DNA from 3 places in the Anaerosalibacter massiliensis genome. Region 3 is predicted to be linked to each of the others. Evidence: riboswitches for the same ligand, from Rfam matches in the RefSeq annotation. Region 3 holds a riboswitch; each other region holds the start of a gene.
The links. Region 3 has a riboswitch for thiamine pyrophosphate ahead of thiM (hydroxyethylthiazole kinase). Riboswitches for the same ligand answer to the same signal wherever they lie in the genome.
Positions count from the first base shown of each region.

Region 1 (3,284 bases), on a different contig from region 3:
AAATGAACATGATATGACTAGAAAGGAATTAAAATCAGAAGTTCAATATGTTCATGATGAAGTTAAAGAAATGAGAGAAGACTTTAGATCTGTAGAACAAATAACTGCAAAGAATTGGCGTGACATAAATAATCTCAAATCTATTATATCATAAAACTTTATTATTCAATACTTTAACAATTTTTAAAGGAAGTGTTTTTTATGGATAAATTAGAAAATTTAAAAGAAGATTTTATTAGTGCAGTAGAAGAATTATTAGAGAAAGCTAATTTAAAAGAAGAAGACATTTTAGTTATAGGTGGTAGTACTAGTGAAATTATTGGTGAAACTATTGGTTCTGCCTCTGTACCAGATATTGGGGTAGAACTTATTAATAGTATAATGCCTATTATCAAAAGAGAAAACATATTTCTAGCTGTTCAATGTTGTGAACATTTAAATAGAGCTTTAATTATAGAAGAACGATGTGCTAAAAAATATGGATTAACACCTGTTACAGTAGTACCTCATCCTAAGGCAGGGGGATCATTAAGCTCTGCTTATTATAGAGCTTTAGACAATCCAGTAGTAGTTGAAGAAATACAGGCAGATGCAGGTCTTGATATAGGAGATACTTTTATTGGCATGCATTTAAAAAGAGTAGCTGTTCCAGTAAGATTGTCTATTAAAAATATTGGCTCAGCCCATTTGACTGCAGCTAGAGTAAGACCAAAACTTATTGGTGGAGAAAGGGCAAAGTATGAATAATACTCAAATATTAGTTTGAAATTGGATACGGGGATAGTATTTTGTTAATGTATATGATTATCAAAATACTATCCCTATATTTGTTATTGTCAATTTATACTATAAATTGACAATAACAAATATTTACAAATAAAAAGGTAACGCAAGATTATTGGATTTATTTCAACAATTTATGATATGATTAAAGTACAAGAGAATATAAAAATGGGGGCTTAGATAAACTTTGCTGAGAGGAGCTGTGGTATCAGTTCGACCATATAACCTGATTTGGATAATGCCAACGTAGGGATCATTTAAGAATTTATAATGAGACTTGCAATGGCAAGTCTTTTTTATATAAAAATAGAGGAATATTAGGGTTTAAAAACATCTTTGAAAATGTATAGAAGTAAAATTCAATTGTACATTACATTAAAGATTATATTAAATTTATCCAAACTGCTGAAGACCTTGGTTTAAGTAAAGAACAATCTGAATTTTTCAAAATACAACTAATAGACTTAGATTAAAACCTAAGGATATATAAGGTTTGAAGATACTCTCCATTGTATATTAGTAGCTAAAAAATGTGGTTTAAACATTGTTGCAGTAAAAAATGAATCAGACTTATCTGATTTGGAAGAAATAAGGGAAGTTGTAGATATATATTGATAATTTTAGTCAATTGGAGGTTGAGAAATTATGAAAAAATTATTAACTATAGCAGGTACAGATCCTAGTGGGGGAGCAGGTATACAGGCAGATTTGAAAACCTTTGCTGCTCATAAAACCTATGGAATGAGTGTTATTACTTCTGTAGTAGCACAAAACACCACCGGCGTAACAAATGTAGTAGATTTATCTCCAGAATTTATAGGGGAACAATTAGACGCAGTATTTACTGATATCTATCCTGATGCAATAAAAATTGGAATGATATCAAATGAAAATATAATAAGGGTAATAGTTGAAAAATTAAAAGAGTATGATGGAAAGAATATAGTAGTAGATCCAGTTATGGTATCAACTAGTGGAAACTCTTTAATGAAATCTACTGCAACTAAAACTTTAATTCAAGAATTATTGCCATTGGCGGATATTATCACACCAAATATGTTTGAAGCCAAACTATTAAGTAGCATAGAAGTAAATAATAGAAAGGATATGGAAAAGGCTGCTAGAATAATAGATAAATTAATAAAGGGAGCAGTACTAGTTAAAGGTGGCCATTTAGAAAATTGTGCTGATGATTTATTATATATGGATGGGAAATGCTATTGGCTAGCAGGAGAGAGAATAGTTAATCCAAATACTCATGGAACGGGTTGTACCTTATCTTCAGCTATAGCAGTAAATCTTGCTAAAGGTATGGATATATTAGAATCAGTAGAAGAAGCTAAAGAATATTTAACTGGAGCAATAAAAGCAGGTTTAGATTTAGGAAAGGGTAAAGGACCTTTAGATCATCTATATAGATTATAGATTCATATTGGCAATCCATAGGCCAATTTTTTACATTTAATATTTAGATAATAAATCTGAAAAGATTAGGCTCTATGGATTAGGTTTTTTGCCTTATGTAAGGGTTAAGAAGATTCTCGTTAATGTATATTGAGTATATATTCTAATATCTTTATTGACATATTGAGTCTAAATATCTCTTCGCTGTTGTCTAAAGCTATATTTCCTATTTCTCTTATTTTATTCAATCTATAATTCATAGTATTTCTATGTATGAATAATCTATTAATGGTAACATAATCCTATTTAATATAAAGTTATATATAACTTTATATTACTAATAAGGGGGTTTATCTATGGAGTATAAAAATCTTTTCGAGAAAGGTAGTATAGGGAAAGTGAATCTTAAAAACAGAATAGTAATGCCAGCAATGGGAACATCATTAGCTACATCAACGGGAGAAGCCTCAGATGAAATAATTAGATATTATGAAGAAAGAGCAGAAGGTGGCTGTGGTTTAATAATCACAGAAATCACTAGAATTGACAATGAAACAGGAGTTGGATTACCAAATCAATTATGTGCCATAGAGGCAAAACACATACCTAGATTAGAAAAATTGGCTAGAGCAGTCCATAGACATGGTACAAAGATATTTTTACAACTCCATCACCCAGGGAGACAGTCTTATAGCAGACTTATTGAAGGAAGACAAATTGTAGCACCAAGTCCTATAACATGTAAGACTGTAGGTGAAAAGCCAAGAGAAATGACTACTGAAGAAGTAGAAGGACTTGTAAAGAAATTTGTCATAGGAGCTAAGATAGCACAAACAGCAGGAATAGATGGTATTGAACTTCATGGTGCTCATGGATATTTAATAGGTCAATTTTTAAGCCCATTGACAAATAGGAGAACTGATAAATACGGTGGAAGCTTTAACAATAGGATGAGATTTGTAACAGAAATAATTTTAGGAATAAGACATATTTGTGGACCAAATTTCCCAATAAGTGTGAGAATAGATGGAGATGAATTTGTTGAAGGTGGAATAACTCACGAAGAAGCTATAAAGATGGCTAGATATTTAGAAAGT
Region 1 is NZ_JANJZL010000006.1:16,393-19,676, reverse strand. Features, by position in the region: gene NSA23_RS09855 (hypothetical protein) at 1-154, shown strand, start outside; gene NSA23_RS09850 (TIGR01440 family protein) at 202-747, shown strand; TPP riboswitch at 942-1,055, shown strand; gene thiD (bifunctional hydroxymethylpyrimidine kinase/phosphomethylpyrimidine kinase) at 1,429-2,208, shown strand; gene NSA23_RS09840 (helix-turn-helix domain-containing protein) at 2,328-2,462, opposite strand; gene NSA23_RS09835 (NAD(P)/FAD-dependent oxidoreductase) at 2,544-3,284, shown strand, end outside.
Region 1: another riboswitch for thiamine pyrophosphate. It lies ahead of thiD (bifunctional hydroxymethylpyrimidine kinase/phosphomethylpyrimidine kinase); the one in region 3 lies ahead of thiM (hydroxyethylthiazole kinase).

Region 2 (3,284 bases), on a different contig from region 3:
GCAATAAATAGTTCAACTCTTACCATTTTATATTAATAAAATTCTTTCAATCTTGCAATTATACTATTCATTGTGTTAAAATATAATATGTTATTTTAAGATAATATATAAATTAAATATTATTTTTAATAGTTAGTCAAGGAGGTGTTTTACATGGCTAAATACTGTCAAGTATGTGGAAGAGGAAAAAGTCATGGACATAAAGTATCCTTTTCAAATAAAAAGCATAATAGAACCTGGGCTCCAAATGTGAGAAGAGTTAAAGCAATTGTAGAGGGTTCTCCAAGAAGAATCTATGCTTGTACAAAATGTTTAAAATCTGGAAAGGTAACAAGAGCATTATAAAAGAATTGGCTTCCAATACATATAGCGGAAGCCATCTTTTTATCCAGTTTTAATAAAAAATAATCCAATTATTAAAATAATAAGACCAAATATAAAAAACCAGATACTTACAGGTAAGACTTTTAATATTATTGATAATCCTACTAAAAACAGCAATATTCCTAATACTTTCTTTTTATTTAATCTACAATAAAATTTTCTAAATCTCTTTTTCACTTATATCACCTCAAAACAGTCTTTACAATATATTATTCAGTTTACATATTATAAGTTACAAAAGAAAAAAGCCTAAAATAGGCTTTTTAATCTCTAGATTCAATTATAAGGCATATTCCATTTTCGACTTTTATATATCCTTTCTCTTCTATTATTCTATTGCTTACCCCTAAGGTAGAAGAAAAGTTAAAATCAACTCTATCCGTTTCGTATTCAAATCCCTTTAAAGTAACCTTAGCCCCATCTGAATTTATAGGTAATACAGAAATAAAAACTCCATCTTCTTTTTTAATTTCCATCTCATCATCTATTATATGCATAGTATTCTTTTCATTTATTATTATTCCTTTTACACCTTGATTAAGTAATTCACTTAATAAGAATATATTAGCCAAAGTATGATCAATTCTACTACCAATAACTCCCATAAGAACAATCTCTTTAAAACCTTTGTCAATTAAATATTTTAAAGCTAATTCTGTATCTGTATAGTCCTTATGGGAGGGATACTTTAATATTGGAATATTTTTTTCCTTTATTTCTTTTAAAATATCTTTATCAATAGAATCTAAATCTCCAACTACTAAATCTGGTTGTATATCAGACTTCAAAATATATTTTGCTCCTCCATCAACAGCTATAATAAAATCCATCTCTTTAGATATAGATTTTAACTGGTTTAAATCATTAATTTCTCCATTAGAAACAACTAAACTCTTCATAAAAATCCTTCCATTCTTTTCATTATTTTTCAATTTTACTTAAAGGTTTCCATAAAAGCATTAATATTATAGATGAGATAATAAGTTCGGGAACTAAGTAGCCTCCATTATATATAGCAGAATATATCCAAGGATTTTGATTCCCCGCATACTCTGCAAAAAATACTACGCCTGAAAGAAGATGAGATATAAATCTTCCCCCTATAGATAATAATACTCCTAGAAATATTTTAAAATAATCTTTTCCATTTAACTTTCTACTTTTCATTTTTGCTATTCCAGCTAATCCTAAAAATCCATAAGCAATAAGATAATCTAATAAAAATTGAACTGGATGATAAAAATTAGGCTTTAGAATAAAATGTAATACACCATAAGTGGCGCCAACAAACACTCCTGGGCCTACTCCCCATCTCATAGCAAAAAACATTATAGGGATCATACTTCCTGCCGTAACAGAGCCGCCTTGAGGCGCTTCATATATTATAATATAACTCAATAAAATTGATAAAGCAATCATAACTCCCCCTTCAGCCAACATTCTAACATTCCATTTTTTATTCATTATATACACCTCCCTTTGTTTTTTAAAAAATAAACCCATTACCTGAAAAAAGTAATGGGTTATTAAAATAATATTATATTTCCTCCGCTAGCATTACCTAGTTCAGGTTTAAGGGTCGAAACAATTATTGTTTCCTCTCAGCCTCTAAAGCTCCCCAATAAAATATTAGATTTTAATTCAATTGTATCATATATAATTGTTTTGTACATATTATACCTCTTTAAACAATCTAACTCTTTCCACTATATTATCTGCTTTAAAGATATCTGAGCCTGCAACCAATATATCTGCACCCCAATCTGTAACTTCTTTTGCATTATCCAGTTTGATGCCTCCATCCACTTCTATTTCTATAGCTAAATCTCTATCATCAATTATTTTTCTAAGATGTTTAATTTTTCTTTCCATAGCTGGAATAAAGGATTGTCCACCAAATCCAGGATTGACCGTCATAATAAGTACCATATCTATATCTTCTAATACATATTCTATATTTTCTAAAGGAGTTGAAGGGTTTAAAGATATTCCTGCCTTCTTTCCACAGTTTTTAATATTTTGTATAGTTCTATGAAGATGAATAGTAGATTCTTCATGAACTGTAATAATATCTGCTCCTGCCTCAACAAACTCTTCAATATACCTTTCTGGTCTGTCTATCATCAAGTGTACATCAAATGGAATATCTGTAATACTTCTAATTTCCTTTATAACTGGTGGTCCAAAAGTTATATTTGGAACAAATATGCCATCCATTACATCTAAGTGGACAAAATCAGCACCACCTTCTTCTATTTTTCTAATTTCTTCTCCTAGTTTACTAAAATCCGATGATAAGATTGATGGTGAAATTTTTGCCATATCAATACCTCCTGTTATGTCTTTTGACTTCTTCTAAAAAATTTAAATAATTCTTATATCTTTCCCTACTTATATTTTCTGATTCAACTTGATTTTTCACTTCACAATTAGGTTCTTTAAAATGTAGACAACTATTAAACTTGCACCCATCACTATATTTTCTTATTTCTTTAAAATAATATTGTACTTCTTCTTCTCTTTTAATAAAATCTAACTCTAAAGAACTAAAACCAGGTGTATCTAATACATATCCACCTATTTCAAGCTCTATAAGTTCTACATGTCTAGTTGTATGTCTTCCTCTTTTAGTTTTCTTACTTATTTCACCTGTTTCAAGTTTTAAATTTGGTTGTATCTCATTTAAAACAGAAGATTTTCCCACTCCTGAAGGTCCTGCAAATACAGTTATTTCATCTTTAAGAGCTTCCTTTAATTCATGGATTCCTCTATTTAATTTACAACTAGATAATATAACTTTATAACCTATATCAGTATAAATTTTATAAATATCTTCTACAAAAGAACTGTTATCTAAATCTATCTTATTTATAACTATAACTACATTTAAGTTTTGTTCT
Region 2 is NZ_JANJZL010000001.1:70,500-73,783, reverse strand. Features, by position in the region: gene rpmB (50S ribosomal protein L28) at 154-345, shown strand; gene NSA23_RS00485 (hypothetical protein) at 385-561, opposite strand; gene NSA23_RS00480 (thiamine diphosphokinase) at 648-1,283, opposite strand; gene thiT (energy-coupled thiamine transporter ThiT) at 1,306-1,848, opposite strand; TPP riboswitch at 1,911-2,015, opposite strand; gene rpe (ribulose-phosphate 3-epimerase) at 2,059-2,706, opposite strand; gene rsgA (ribosome small subunit-dependent GTPase A) at 2,708-3,284, opposite strand, start outside.
Region 2: another riboswitch for thiamine pyrophosphate. It lies ahead of thiT (energy-coupled thiamine transporter ThiT); the one in region 3 lies ahead of thiM (hydroxyethylthiazole kinase).

Region 3 (3,284 bases):
AATTTTTTAAGGTATTCTAACACATATTTTTTAAGTTCTATTTCATATTTATATTCATCTTCTACTAAACTATTAAATTCAGATATCACTTCATCTACAGAAAGATTTAAATGAAACTTATCAATAAAATATCTTGAAGATTCTTGAAAACTCATAGTTTTCAATATTTCAGAAAGATTGTCTGGTGGAACTTTTCCTTTACTTTTTAAAAAATCATCTCCAATATTTTCCCATACAGACATAGAATTTATAAGTGTTCCATCCAAATCAAAAATTACACCTTTAAATTTCATAATCTACTATCCCTTCTGATAACTTTCGCAATCTTTTAGTAGCCTCCAATATATCAGGTTTTGAAAATATTGCAGATATTACACAAATACCATCAATTCCACTTTCCCTTAGTTTTTCTATATTGTTTTCATTAATACCGCCAATAGCAACTATAGGTATAGATATGGACTTAGATATTTCTTTCAATTGCTTAATAGAAACATAATTGGCATCAGTCTTTGTTGATGTTGGAAATACTGAACCTACTCCTAAATAATCTGCGCCATTTTGTTCTGCTAATATTGCCTGTTCTACTGTTTGAACTGAAACTCCAATGATTTTATCTTTGCCAATTAATTTTCTAACATCTTTTGCGTTCATATCATCTTGTCCCACATGTACTCCATCTGAATTGACAGCTAAAGCCACATCAATATTATCATTTATAACAAAAGGTATGTTATATTTGTCAGTGATTTCCTTTATAACTTTAGCCTCCGTTACAAATTCATCAAAATCCATATTTTTTTCTCTCAACTGAATAAAAGTAGCTCCTCCTTTTATTGTATCTTCAACTTGACTTGCTAAAGTAGTACCTTTAAGCCAAGTTCTATCAGTTATAGCATATAAAAGCATAGATTTTCTATCTAATTTCAACTTTAGCACCCCCATTTAATATTTCACTATTCATATTGCTCATAAAATCAATAATATATGTTCTATAAGTAGAAGTACCACCACCTACCTTTTCTAACTTATTATAAGCTAATTCACCACAAAGTCCCATAGCAGAGACTGCAGCTGCTGTTGCTTCCAAAATATTTTCTTTATTTCCACCACAAAAACTACCAATAACTGTTGTTAGCATACAGCCTGTACCTGTAACTTTAGTCATTAATGGATGTCCATTTCTAATGATATAAGCTTTTTCACTACTAGCTACTATATCAATTGCTCCTGTAACTGCAATAATGGCACCTGTTTTCCTACTTAAATCTTTAATATAAACTAAAACTTCATCAATATTATCATCAGATACTGCATCCTTGTCATCAGCATCAACCCCCTTTGTTGTACCTCTACCTTTATAAACTGTCTTTATTTCTGATATATTCCCCCTTATAACTGAAAAATTAACTTCTTTTAATAGATCAAAAATAAATTTAGTCCTGAAAGCAGAAGCACCAACTCCTACAGGATCAAGTACTACAGGATGTCCTAATTTGTTAGCCTTTTTACCTGCTTTTATCATAGATTGTACTAGTTCTTCATTTAGTGTACCTATATTGATAACTAGTGCATTTGAAATAGAAGTTATATCTTCCACCTCATATATACTGTCGGACATTGTAGGCGAACCTCCTGCTGCCAATATAATATTTGCACAATCATTAACTGTTACATAATTTGTTATAGTATGGATAATAGGTGTCTTTTCTCTTACATTTTCTAAAATATTCTCAAACATAATTTCATTCCCCCATCATAAAAAATATGGGATATACCAACTGGTATATCCCATTAAGTTTCTAATGTTATCCCTACGTTGGCATTATCCAAATCAGGTTCAGGGTCGAAGTTGCAATTCACTTCCTCTCAGCCTGTATGCACAAGCTCCCCAGTCTTTTACTTTACTATATTATATAGTTTAACATAAAAATGCAATTGATGCTAATATAAAGCCCTTTTATTTTTTAATTAATTGGGTATGAAAGTTATAGAATCTATTGAAGGGAGTCGATCTTATGAATAAGAAAAAAATAAATGCTAAGTTAAAAGGCAATATGGCTTTTGAAATGAACCTTGATGGTCATACTTTCATTACCGACGCTTCTAAAGATATAGGCGGAAATGATTTTGGTCCACGTCCAAAACAGCTTCTTTTAGCAGGATTAATTGGTTGTACAGGTATTGATATTATGTCAATTTTAAGAAAAATGAAAGTAGAACTAGATGATTTCAATATTGAAGTAGAAACAAACAATACAGAAGAACATCCTAAAGTTTATGAAAATATTCATTTAACTTTCAAGTTTAAAGGAAAAGACCTTCCTAGAAAGAAAATAGAAAGGGCTGTATATTTATCTCAAGAAAAATATTGTGGTGTTACTGCTATGCTAGAAAAAGCTACCCCTGTTACTTATAATATAATATATGAAGAATAAAAAAACATTGAGGTTAAGCAAACAGCCTCAATGCTTTTTATCTATACTACCTTTTAATCCAATTTCTTCTGCAATACCTTGCATAGCCTTTATTGTTTCTTCTATAACTTTGTTTAAATCCATCCCCAGCATTTCAGCTCCATTTGCAACAACTTCCCTATTAACTCCTGCTGCAAAACTTTTGTCTTTCCATTTTTTCTTTACTGATTTTACCTTTAAGTCTAAAAGACTTTTACTTGGACGAACTAAAGCAGTAGCAATTATTAATCCTGTTAATTCGTCAATGGTATATAACACTTTTTCCATTGTTTCTAAAGGTTCCACATCAGAACAAATTTTCCAACCGTGACTTTCTATAGCTCGAATATAGTCTTCTGGCCAGTTTTCTTCCATTAGTATCTCTCTTGTTTTTTTACAATGTTCATCTGGATATATTTCATAATCAAGATCATGAACTAAACCTACTATTCCCCATTTCTCTATATCCTCTTCATTAAACAGTTTCGCAAAATGAATCATAACAGCCTCTACAGCTAGTCCATGTTTTATATGTCCTTCATCTTTATTGTATTTTTTTAATAATTCATAAGCATCCTTTCTATTTGGAACATTTGCTTTCATTTTAAACACCCCTTATAACTATTTTATTTATTATAATCATTTACACAATATTTTGCAAGTTCTTCTTTTTAAAAAATTGTATAAACATAAGACACTGGTTAAGAGTCAAGAGAAATACTTTTGATGGATTTTGCTATAGTACTATAAGAATTGATATATACAAATTTATATTTTATGATTCTTTTTTAAAAGATATATTGGGGGCTTTTTTATACTCATAATAAT
Region 3 is NZ_JANJZL010000004.1:237,528-240,811, reverse strand. Features, by position in the region: gene NSA23_RS08345 (HAD family hydrolase) at 1-293, opposite strand, end outside; gene thiE (thiamine phosphate synthase) at 283-930, opposite strand; gene thiM (hydroxyethylthiazole kinase) at 917-1,741, opposite strand; TPP riboswitch at 1,794-1,904, opposite strand; gene NSA23_RS08330 (OsmC family protein) at 2,019-2,438, shown strand; gene NSA23_RS08325 (hydrolase) at 2,466-3,059, opposite strand.